Regions from separate parts of the Micromonospora sp. NPDC047187 genome, predicted to be linked through region 3. Evidence: riboswitches for the same ligand, from Rfam matches in the RefSeq annotation. Region 3 holds a riboswitch; each other region holds the start of a gene.
What was found. Region 3 has a riboswitch for cyclic di-AMP ahead of ABZ794_RS25480 (hypothetical protein). Riboswitches for the same ligand answer to the same signal wherever they lie in the genome.
Positions count from the first base shown of each region.

Region 1: linked by a shared signal. The riboswitch ahead of ABZ794_RS09685 (NlpC/P60 family protein) and the one ahead of ABZ794_RS25480 (hypothetical protein) in region 3 are both predicted to bind cyclic di-AMP.
Region 2: linked by a shared signal. The riboswitch ahead of ABZ794_RS11365 (C39 family peptidase) and the one ahead of ABZ794_RS25480 (hypothetical protein) in region 3 are both predicted to bind cyclic di-AMP.

Region 1 covers NZ_JBEYUF010000004.1:96,999-100,221, reverse strand. Annotated here, with positions in the region: gene ABZ794_RS09690 (peptidoglycan recognition family protein) at 1-908, opposite strand, end outside; cyclic di-AMP (ydaO/yuaA leader) riboswitch at 1,144-1,279, shown strand; gene ABZ794_RS09685 (NlpC/P60 family protein) at 1,292-2,332, shown strand; gene dcd (dCTP deaminase) at 2,406-2,984, opposite strand; gene ABZ794_RS09675 (pyridoxamine 5'-phosphate oxidase family protein) at 3,084-3,223, shown strand, end outside.
Region 2 covers NZ_JBEYUF010000005.1:65,463-68,685, reverse strand. Annotated here, with positions in the region: gene ABZ794_RS11370 (alpha/beta fold hydrolase) at 1-255, opposite strand, end outside; gene ABZ794_RS11365 (C39 family peptidase) at 380-1,228, opposite strand; cyclic di-AMP (ydaO/yuaA leader) riboswitch at 1,461-1,601, opposite strand; gene ABZ794_RS11360 (hypothetical protein) at 1,886-2,656, opposite strand; gene ABZ794_RS11355 (hypothetical protein) at 2,792-3,214, opposite strand.
Region 3 covers NZ_JBEYUF010000020.1:10,759-13,981, forward strand. Annotated here, with positions in the region: gene ABZ794_RS25475 (hypothetical protein) at 1-361, opposite strand, end outside; gene ABZ794_RS25480 (hypothetical protein) at 504-1,517, opposite strand; cyclic di-AMP (ydaO/yuaA leader) riboswitch at 1,574-1,705, opposite strand; gene ABZ794_RS25485 (cation diffusion facilitator family transporter) at 1,824-2,741, opposite strand; gene ABZ794_RS25490 (AAA family ATPase) at 2,848-3,223, opposite strand, start outside.

The sequences.
Region 1 (3,223 bases), on a different contig from region 3:
CTCGCCTCGGTGTCGTGGATGACGATGTACTCGATCTTCTGCCGCGCGGGCCGGTCGGAGAGGTCGTGGTTGCCGTAGTCCCCGTCGCCGAACGCCTCGTAGGGCGCCGGGATCCACTCGCAGGAGATGGTGCGGGGGCACTCCACCCCGTCCGGGCGGGCCAGCCGGCGCAGGCCCAGCCGGTCCAGCCAGGAACGCTCGGGCCGCACCGCGCGGGCCGGCAGGGTGATCCGCTGGCCGTCGTCGGTCACCCGGGCTTCGCCCGCGCCGATGGTGGTGAAGACCTCGTCGGCGAAGGCCGCCGCGGCGTCGGCGCTGTCCGCGCCCGAGTAGCGTGCCACCGCGCCGTACCAGGCCGCCGGGTCGGTGTCCGCGCCGACCGGCGCGCCCAGATCCCTCTGGTACGCGCTCAGCAGCGCGGCCCCACCCCGGATGTTGAGGCCCGCGTCGGTGCGCAGTGCCTCGGGGGTGGCGCCGGTCAGCGTGGCGGCGGCGTCGACGGTCTGCAACGCGGCGGTGGATGGCGCGGGTGCCTCGACCGGCCGGGGCGCGGGTACGCGGGCGGTGCGGGAGTCGTCGCCGCGTGGGTCCTCGGCGCCGGCGTCGTGGTGGCCGCGTCCGGGTAGGGCGGCCACGTGCCGCGCGTCGGTCAGGTGCATCGGACCGTAGCCGCCACTGGTGCTCGGTGTACCGGCGTTGGTGTCCCAACGGGACTCCAGGTAGGAGACGCCGAGCAGCACGACGGCCGGCACGCCGTACTCGGTGGCCGCTGCGGCGTACTGCTGCTGGCGGTCGGTGGTGGGCGCTGCGGCGGCCGGGCCGACGGAGAGTGGCACAGTGGTCGCGGCGGCGACCACTGTGGCGGCGAGCAGCCCGCGCCAGCCGGTCGACAGGGTTGGATGGTGCATCGAACCCCCTAGATTCTCGCGGAGTGAGGTCAGGTCACCATCGCGCCGTCCGGGAGGTCGCGTCAATACCTTTCTATCTATCGAAGTGGATGGAAAGAATTCTTCACACACGGTCGGTTACCTCGTTCAATCCGTACGGAGTGTCACTGCCGCACGGGTTGCGGATCGGTAACAGACGTCTCTACTCTGGTCATTTGTTGGCCCGACAGCAGCTCCGCCCAGCCCGGGCGGTAACGGACCGACACCGCCGAGTCGTTTCCGAGCGAACCGGGGACCCAGGTCCCTCGGGGTGAATCCGCAGCCACTGCGGTAGGGCGCCGACTTCCCGCCCGAACCCGTCAGCTAACCCGGTAGGCGGTCAGGAAGAAGGAGTACGGAACCCGGTGGCACTCCATGCCCCGCGGCCGTCGTCCGAGCGGTCGGCATCAGCCGGCCCGGCGTCGATCGTGCCGCGCCCACGCTGGTCCCGCTTCACCACCGCACTCGCCGCGCTGGCCGGCATCGCCGTCGTTCTGACCGGCAGTGCCACGGCGGCCCACGCCGACCCGTCCGTCGCCGAGATCGAGCGCCAGATCGACGCCGACTGGAACAAGCTCGAACCGATCATCGAACGGCACAACGCCACCCGCACCGACCTCGCCGCGAAGCGCAAGCAGACAGACGCGCTGGCCGCCCGGATCACTCCGCTCGAGCGCCAGGTCGACGCCGCGATGAACAAGGTCAGCGCCCTGGCCGTGCGCGCCTACAAGGGTGAGAACGTCTCGACAGTCAACGCGGTGCTGGGCAGCCGGTCGCCCAGCGAGGTGGTCGGCCAGCTCGAAATGCTCGACCGCTTCGCGCACAACCAGCAGAAGGACGTACGCCAGGTGGCCGACCTGCGCGACCAGCTGGCCGCGCAGAAGGCGCCACTGGACGAGATGGTGGCCCAGCTGACCCGCACGGAAGCTCAGCTGGCGGCGAAGAAGAAGCAGATCAACGACGAGATCGACCGCCTGCAGAAGCTGCGCCTCAAGGTGTACGGCAGTGGCGGCGGCGGTCCGCTGCGCCCGGCACCCTGCCCGGGCAGCTACCCCGGCGGCGCCGCGGGCACCGCTGTCAAGTTCGCCTGCGCGCAGATCGGCAAGCCCTACGTCTGGGGTGCCGAGGGCCCGAACTCGTACGACTGCTCCGGGCTGATGCTGGCCGCCTGGGCGAAGGCCGGCGTGTCGCTGCCGCACAACGCCGCCGCGCAGAGCCGGGTAACCAAGAACGTCAGCAAGGGCGACCTGCGCCCCGGCGACCTGGTCTTCTACTACAGCGACATCCACCACGTCGGCATGTACGTCGGCGGCGGCTGGGTGGTGCACGCCTCGCAGGCCGGTCAACCGGTCAAGATGAAGAAGGTCGACGACGGCCCGATCCACAGCTACGGCCGTCCAGGCTGACCCCGAGTGATCGAAGGGCCCGTCGCGATCCGTCGCGGCGGGCCCTCGTCGTCTCGGGGCCAGCTGCTGAACCTCAGCGGGTGGGCCAGGTCCGCCAGTGCTGCCAGGCGCGGCTGGGTGTCGGCCCCCGCTGGCCCTGGTAGCGCGAGCCGTAGACCACCGAGCCGTACGGGTGCTCGGCCGGCGAGGAGAGCCGGAAGATGCAGAGCTGCCCGATCTTCATGCCCGGCCAGAGGGTGATCGGCAGGTTCGCCACGTTCGAGAGTTCCAGCGTCACGTGACCGGAGAAGCCCGGGTCGATGAAGCCGGCAGTGGAGTGCGTGAGCAGCCCGAGCCGGCCCAGGGAGCTCTTGCCCTCCAGTCGGCCGGCGAGCTGGTCACCCAGCGAGATGACCTCCAGCGTCGAGGCGAGCACGAACTCCCCCGGGTGCAGCACGAACGGCTCACCGTCGGGGACCTCGACCGCCGAGGTCAGGTCGTCCTGCTGCATCGCGGGATCGATGTGGGTGTAGAGGTGGTTGTTGAAGACCCGGAACAGCCGGTCGAGTCGGACGTCGATGCTGGACGGTTGGACCAGGGTGGGCTCGAACGGCTCCAAGCCCAGCGTGCCGGCCTTGATCTCGGAGACCAGGTCGCGGTCGGAGAGCAGCATCGGACCACCATAGCCGCGCTGCCAAAAGTGGCCGGATTCGGTGCCGGTGACCAGCGCGTCGAGGTCGCTGCTCGTACATTTGTTCGATAGAATGCCCACATGGCTTCCTGGTCCGAATTCGCCGCCGACGAGCCCCGACTCGCCGACGGGATCCGCGTTCTCCTCCAGCAGTACGGGCCGGGCTTCGGCTATCTGGCCACGGTCCGCGCCGACGGCGGGCCCCGCGTCCATCCGGTCTC
Region 2 (3,223 bases), on a different contig from region 3:
CGAGTGCCCGAGCACCACCAACCGGTCGTCGGGGGCGAGCGCCTGCGCGACCTGCTGGGCGAAGCCCGGGAAGGAGTACGACGGCAGCGGCGACGCCCAGCCGTGGCCGGCGAGGTCCGGTGCCAGCCACCGCCCGGGCCAGTGCTGCTCGAGGTACGGGGCCCAGGGCAACCACACGTCCCCGGTCGCTCCCATGCCGTGCAGCAGCAGCAGGACCGGCCTGCGGCCGGCGTGACCACCCGTCTTCTCCACCACGGCCGCAGTCTCCCACGGTTCACGGTCGGGTACGAGAGCCGTCGATGACGGGACCACGCGGACAGACGCCGCGGGCGCCGGCCCCTTGTGGAGGACGGCGCCCGCGGCGGTCAGCGTGCCCGGGTCAGGCGGAGTAGCCCCGGCTGGTGATCCAGTTGGCCAGGTCGATCGTGGTGATCCAGTACGACGGGTCGGCCGGGTTCGCCGAGTCGGCGATGCGTACGGTGCGGCCGTTGTCCTTGTAGCCCACGACGGCGATGTAGTGCCCGCCGCCGTAGGAGTGCCAGCCGCCGTCGGTGTCGGTGGCGTCGCCGACGACGTTGGCCACCACGCCCCGGCCGTCGGTGATGGCCTTCACCACGTCGGCCTGGAGCCGGTCCATCTGGGCCGGGCTGGGCGCGCCGGGGAACATCCGGGTCCGGTACGGGGAGCCCTTCACCTCGGCGTTGAGCACTCGGGTGGTGTCCTCGGCCGAGTTGGTGCCCATCTCGGTGGTGCCCAGCTCGGCGCCGAGCTCCTCCTGGGTGCGGTCGATGCCGGCGGCGCTGAGCGCGTTCCGGGTGGCCGCCGGGCCGCAGTTGTAGTAGGTGTTCTGCGCCTCGTAGTCGTAGTCGAGCACCTTGGTCGCGGGCGGCTTCGGCCGCTCCGGCTTCCGGGTGAGGTCCGGGTTGCTGCTGGCCTTGGCGGCGGGCGACGCGGCGCTGGTGGCCGGGGCGGCAGTGGTCGGTGCGGCGCTGGCCGAGGGGGAAGCCTCCCGAGCCTCGCCGCGGGAGGCGGCGACGTCGCTGCGCATCTCGGCGACAGTGGTCGCGGTGCGCTGGCCGGCCGGGGCGTCGTCGGCAGTGGTGAGCAGGGCGCCGGTGGTGGTGGCGATCGCGAGGGCCGCGGCGGAGGCGGCGACGATCTGGTACGGGCGCTCGGTGGCGAGGCGGCGGAGCTGACGCTGCAGGGTGTGCTTCACGGGGTCCTCCACGGATCGGGGGGAGAGCGGCACACCGGGGCCGGACCGGTATCCGGGCAGGCGCCAGCGCGCGGACCGTGGTCCGCGGATGGTGAACCGCTCAGGGGAACGCCCGGCGTGGCCGGGCGGGGAAGGCGATGACCCGGGGGTCAGCTCACCGTCACTGGACGGATGAGCGGGTGCACCGCCGCGCCGTGGAGGCGAGGGAACAACCGAGGGGTGGAAAGGTGCTGCACGAGGATGGGACTCCTTCCGACACCGCCTACCGGGTTAGCTGACGGATTCGGGCGGGAAGACGCCCTACCGCGGGCCGTGGCTCGCGGATTCACCCCGGACTTACTGGTGGGTCCCCGGTTCGTTGATCACGATTAAGCGGGTCGGTGCGGCGTCGCGTCTTGCGATCGGTTACCGCACCGGACGGGACGACACTACTGGCGTCTCAACGCCCTGCCAAGCCAGGTTCACCTGCGTAAACCCCAATTGGCGCGACAATTTCTGCGCGTATTGCCGATGATGTGACTCGATGGGACAACCGGTTACGGCGACGCCTGCGGGCGACAACCGGACAGGCCGCAAAGAACGCGGCCACAATCGCGGGATCAATGCCGCCGATCGCGTCGGACGTCCGATTTCCCGATTGGGTGACCGGCCTCACATCACGGATTGGGCTCAACCCACCCGGGCCGGGCGCCACAGTGCCACGACGGCGGGACGCAACGCCCCGGCCACCGTGCGGCGCGCGGGTACCAGGGTCGGGCGGAGCCGGGCCGCCGCCGCGTACGCCTCCTCGGCGAGGGCACGAGCCGACTCGGCGGCCAACTCCGCGTCACGCCAGGCGGCCCGCTCACGGCCGGCGGCCACCTGGTAGTCGGCCAGCCGCGCATCCCGGACCACCCGGCTGATCAGCACCTCCTGCTCGACCGGGTGCCGCCGGGGATCCCAGCCGCGCCGGTGCCCGAACACGTCGCCGAGCTGCGCCATGGTCAGCTCCCCCCGCCAGTACGCAGCCATCACCGCCCGGTGCAGATAGCGCTCCCGGGCGGCGTACTCGGCGGGGGTGTGCGGGGTCTGCGGGGTGGGCAGCGCACCGGCGCCAGCGAAGCGACGCGCTGCGGTGTCCGCCTCGTCGTACCCGATCCAGGCCCGCTCCAGCTGCTCCTGAGCAGTCAGCCAGGCGGCACGCCGCCGCTTGGCGGTGGTGGCCGCGCCGGCCGCGGCGACGGCCACCTCCTCGGCGTAGCGGCGCAGGTCCACGGCCTCGGCGGCGGCCACCTCCCGAGGAGTGGGCCCGGCCGGGAGCGGGTCGTCAGTGGGCCGGTCCCGTTCGGGGCGGGCGGCCAGCACGGAGAGCAGGCCCAGGGTCAGCAGGAACAGCGTCGACCAGATGGCGGCGGCCCGCGGCACCTCGGTCACGAACTGGTAGAAGACGACTGTCTCCATGGTCGGCACCTCGGGGAGGATGAGCAGTGCGATGGGGAGCCGCGCCGATCAGCGGGCCACTGTGGGCCACGGGTCGGCGGGTCAGGGAGCGGGTGGGTCGACAGGGCACGGTGGCGGGACGGTCGTCCCGGTGGCTCAGCGCCCGGGTGGGGCCCGGGAAGCCCGACCGCTCGTACCGTCGAGGAGGGGCAGCCGGCCGAATTCGGCCGCGCGGACCGGCAGCACGCCGGCCGCGATGGCGCCCTGATCATCGGGGAGCGCCACCGGCGTGTCGACCGACCATGTCGGGACGGACTCCTCGGCGGCCTCCGGCGGTATCGCCGCGGCCGGGCGGGCAGCACCGGGTGCCGCGGAGTGCCGGCAGGAGGCCGCCAGCGGGCCGGCGGCGACAGAGGCCGGCACCGCGCTCGACGTCGGCACCGGGCCGGGTGTTGCCGTGGTGGCCGTGGCCGGGCCTGCGCCGAGCGCCAGGGCCGCGACGACGGCGAGGCTGGTCAGCACCCGAGTCGCCCAGCGCGCCACCCACCACAGCGGACAGGTGAACGCGACCGGAAGCACGCCCCAACG
Region 3 (3,223 bases):
GGGCGGGCAGGGCGGCCCCGACCGCTCCGGCGTGACGCAGGTTCGGGGTGAGCAGGAACAGCACCAGCCCGACCATCACCGTGGTCAGCACGAGCTTGACCAGCACCCAGCGGTGGCGCAGCAGGCCCCACGGGGTGAGCAGTGAGCTGGCGACGCCGATCAGCCAGACCAGGACGCTCAGCGGCGCGAACAGCACAGTGCCGACCAGGGCCGTGACCGGATAGACCACCGCCGGGTCGGCGCCCCGCTGAACGGCGATGCCGAGGGTGAGCAGCACCAGGTCGGCGCCGAGCCAGCCGAGCGAGGTGACCAGGTGCAGGGTGAGCAGCGCCTTGCGGGTGCTGGGTCGGATCCGAGGCATACCGCGATGCTGCCCGCCGACCGCTGCCGGGTCGTCCGACGAGCGACGACATCAGGGGTACGCCCGGCGACGTAGCCCGGCCCCGGACGCACGTGATGCCTGTGAGCCACCGGGGTGACTCACAGGCATCACGACGCGTGGGTCAGTAGACCGACAGGTGTACGTGGTTGGTGTGGTCGGTCGACGGGGTGCCGTGCGCCCCGCTGTACGACTTCCACCCGCTGCTGGGCAGCCAGATCTGCCTGTACCAGATCACGTAGAGCACGGCGAGCCGGTCCGCGTTGCGGATGAAGTACGCGGCCAGGTTGTTGCCGTACGTCTTGTCGCCGCCGGTGGCGTCCCCGCCGAAGCCGCCCTTCTGCGCCGCGAAGTCGCAGGCCCGGCCCTTCGGGTGTTCACCGGAGCCGCTGGGGCGGTGGCACGAGACGTACCGGGTGAATCCTGCGGCCTTGGCCTGGTTGAGCGCGTGCAGGGTGCGTGGGGTGATGCAGCCGTTGGCCGGGGTGGGGTCGTTGACGCTGCACGACTCGGAGGGCCAGGAGCCGTCGGAGTTGCGCGGTGCGGCCTTTGCGTTGGCGCTGGAGGTGCCCCGGTTGGAGCCGCCGTCGGCGGTGGTCTGCGGTTTGGGTGTGGTGGCCACGGTCAGGGCCCGTTCGGCCTGCTCCTTGCGCTTGGCCATCACCGCGACCTGCTTGCGCTGTTCGTTGATCTCGCCGTCCAGGGCGATCCGGGTGCGGTTGGCCTTGTCCTTGCTGTTCAGCAGGTCGCGCAGCACCCGGTCTTCGTTGGCCGCCACCGCGTCCAGCGCGGCCGCCCGGTCCATGAAGCCTTCCGGAGTGTTGCTGTTGAGCAGCGCCGACATCGCACCGAGCCGGCCGGTGCGGTAGGCCACCTCGGCGATCTCGCCGACCTTGCCGTTGCGCTGGCCGATCTCGACCTCGATGGTCGTCAGCTGGGTGGCGAGCTGCTTCTGCCGTTGCACGGAGGTGTCCAGGGCGCGCTTCGCGTCCAGGTAGCCCTTGCTGGCCGCCTCGAGTTGGGCGCGCAACGCCGGGGTGCCGCCCTCCTCGTCGGAGTCGGGTGCGGCGGCCCGCAGGCCGGTCGGGGGGGAGGCCGAGGCGGTGCCGGCCGGAAGCGCGACGCCGAGGGCGAACATCGCGACGATCAGTGCCGCCAGTCGGGCGGCGGGTGGTCGTGCTGGTGCCACTGCGCATGTCCTTCCGTCAGCCGCCGACCGGGTTAGCTGACGGGTTCGGGACGGAAGATCCCTACCGCTGACGCGGATACACCCCAGGAACATGGTTCCCCGGTTCGCCCAGTTGGGCGATTAGGCGGCGACCGCCACCGGCGCCGGGAGGGCGCCGCCTGGTGGAGGCCGGGACCGAGCCTACCGGTGCCGATGGGGCCGCTGCAGCCAATGTGACGGACGGTGCGTGCGTCAGCACGGAAAATTACGGCTCCGTCACCATTCGATGGAGCCGCACGCTCCGGAAGCGGCGCCGGGCTCGATCTGCAACGTCGCGTGCTCGATGCGGAAGTCGTCGTGCAGGGCCGTACGCGCCGCGGTGAGCACCGCGCCGACCTCCGCGCCGGGTGCCATGGTCAGGTGAGCGGAGGCCACCTCCATGCCCGAGGTGAGCGTCCAGACGTGCAGGTCGTGCACCTCGACGACACCGGGGACGGCGGCGAGCCGGTCGTGCACGGCGGTCACCTGGAGGTGTTCCGGGGCGGCCTGCACCAGGATGCGGACGGCGGCGCGGGCCAGCCGCCAGGTGCGCGGAAGGATGAACACGCCGATGGCGACCGCGACCAGGGGGTCGGCCCACCACCAGTCGGTGACGGTGATGAGCAGCGCCGCGCCGATGACGCCGAGCGAGCCGAGCAGGTCACCGAGCACCTCCAGGTAGGCGCCCTGGAGGTTGATGCTCTCCCGGGCTCCGGCGCGCAGCAGCGCGAAGGCGGCGATGTTGGCGAGCAGGCCGAGCACGGCCACCGCGAGCATCGGGCCGGCGACGACCTGGTGCGGGTCGCCGAAGCGGCGGATCGCCTCGATCACCACGTAGATCGCGACGCCGGAGAGCAGGACGGCGTTGGCCAGCGCGGCGAGCACCTCGAGTCGGTAGAGCCCGAAGGTGCGCTGCGGGTCGCCGGTGGCCCGCCGGGTCGCCGTGATGGCGGCGAGCGCCATCCCGATGCCGAGCACGTCGGTGAACATGTGCCCGGCGTCGGAGAGCAGGGCGAGCGAGCCGGTGTGCAGGGCGGCCACCGCCTCGACCACCATCAGGGTGGTGAGCAACCCGAATGCCGCCCAGAGTCGACCTCGGTGCTGGTGTGCGGCATTGGCGACGGACCCATGGTGGTGGTCATGACCTGCGCCCACGAGAACCACCTTCCGCCGCTGGTCGGGACCCGGTCAAATGTATGCTCACATCGCTATGTGTGCAAGTGTACGGGCGGCGCCTTGCGCCGGCGGCAGTCCGCGCGCGTCAGCCGGTCGGGTCGATGGTGGTGAGCCGCTGGGTGGCCCGGGAGAGCGCCACGTACAGGGTGCGCACCCCGGCACCCGGATCCGCCCGGATCTCGCTCGGCGCGACCAGCACCACCCCGTCGTACTCCATGCCCTTGGCCTCCAGGCTGGTCACCACCTGCAACCTCGGCGCGCCGAGCGCGCCCAGCCACCCGGCGACCTCGTCCCGGCGGGGGACCGGCGTGATCACCCCGACCGTCCCCTCCACCTCGGCCAGCAGGCCGGCGGCGGCCTCCACTGTCGCGGTCTCCAACCCCGTCGCGGGCACCACCAGCTCCACCGGCTCGACCCCCGTGGAGCGGACGGCGGTCGGCAGCGGCAGGTCCGGGTAGAGC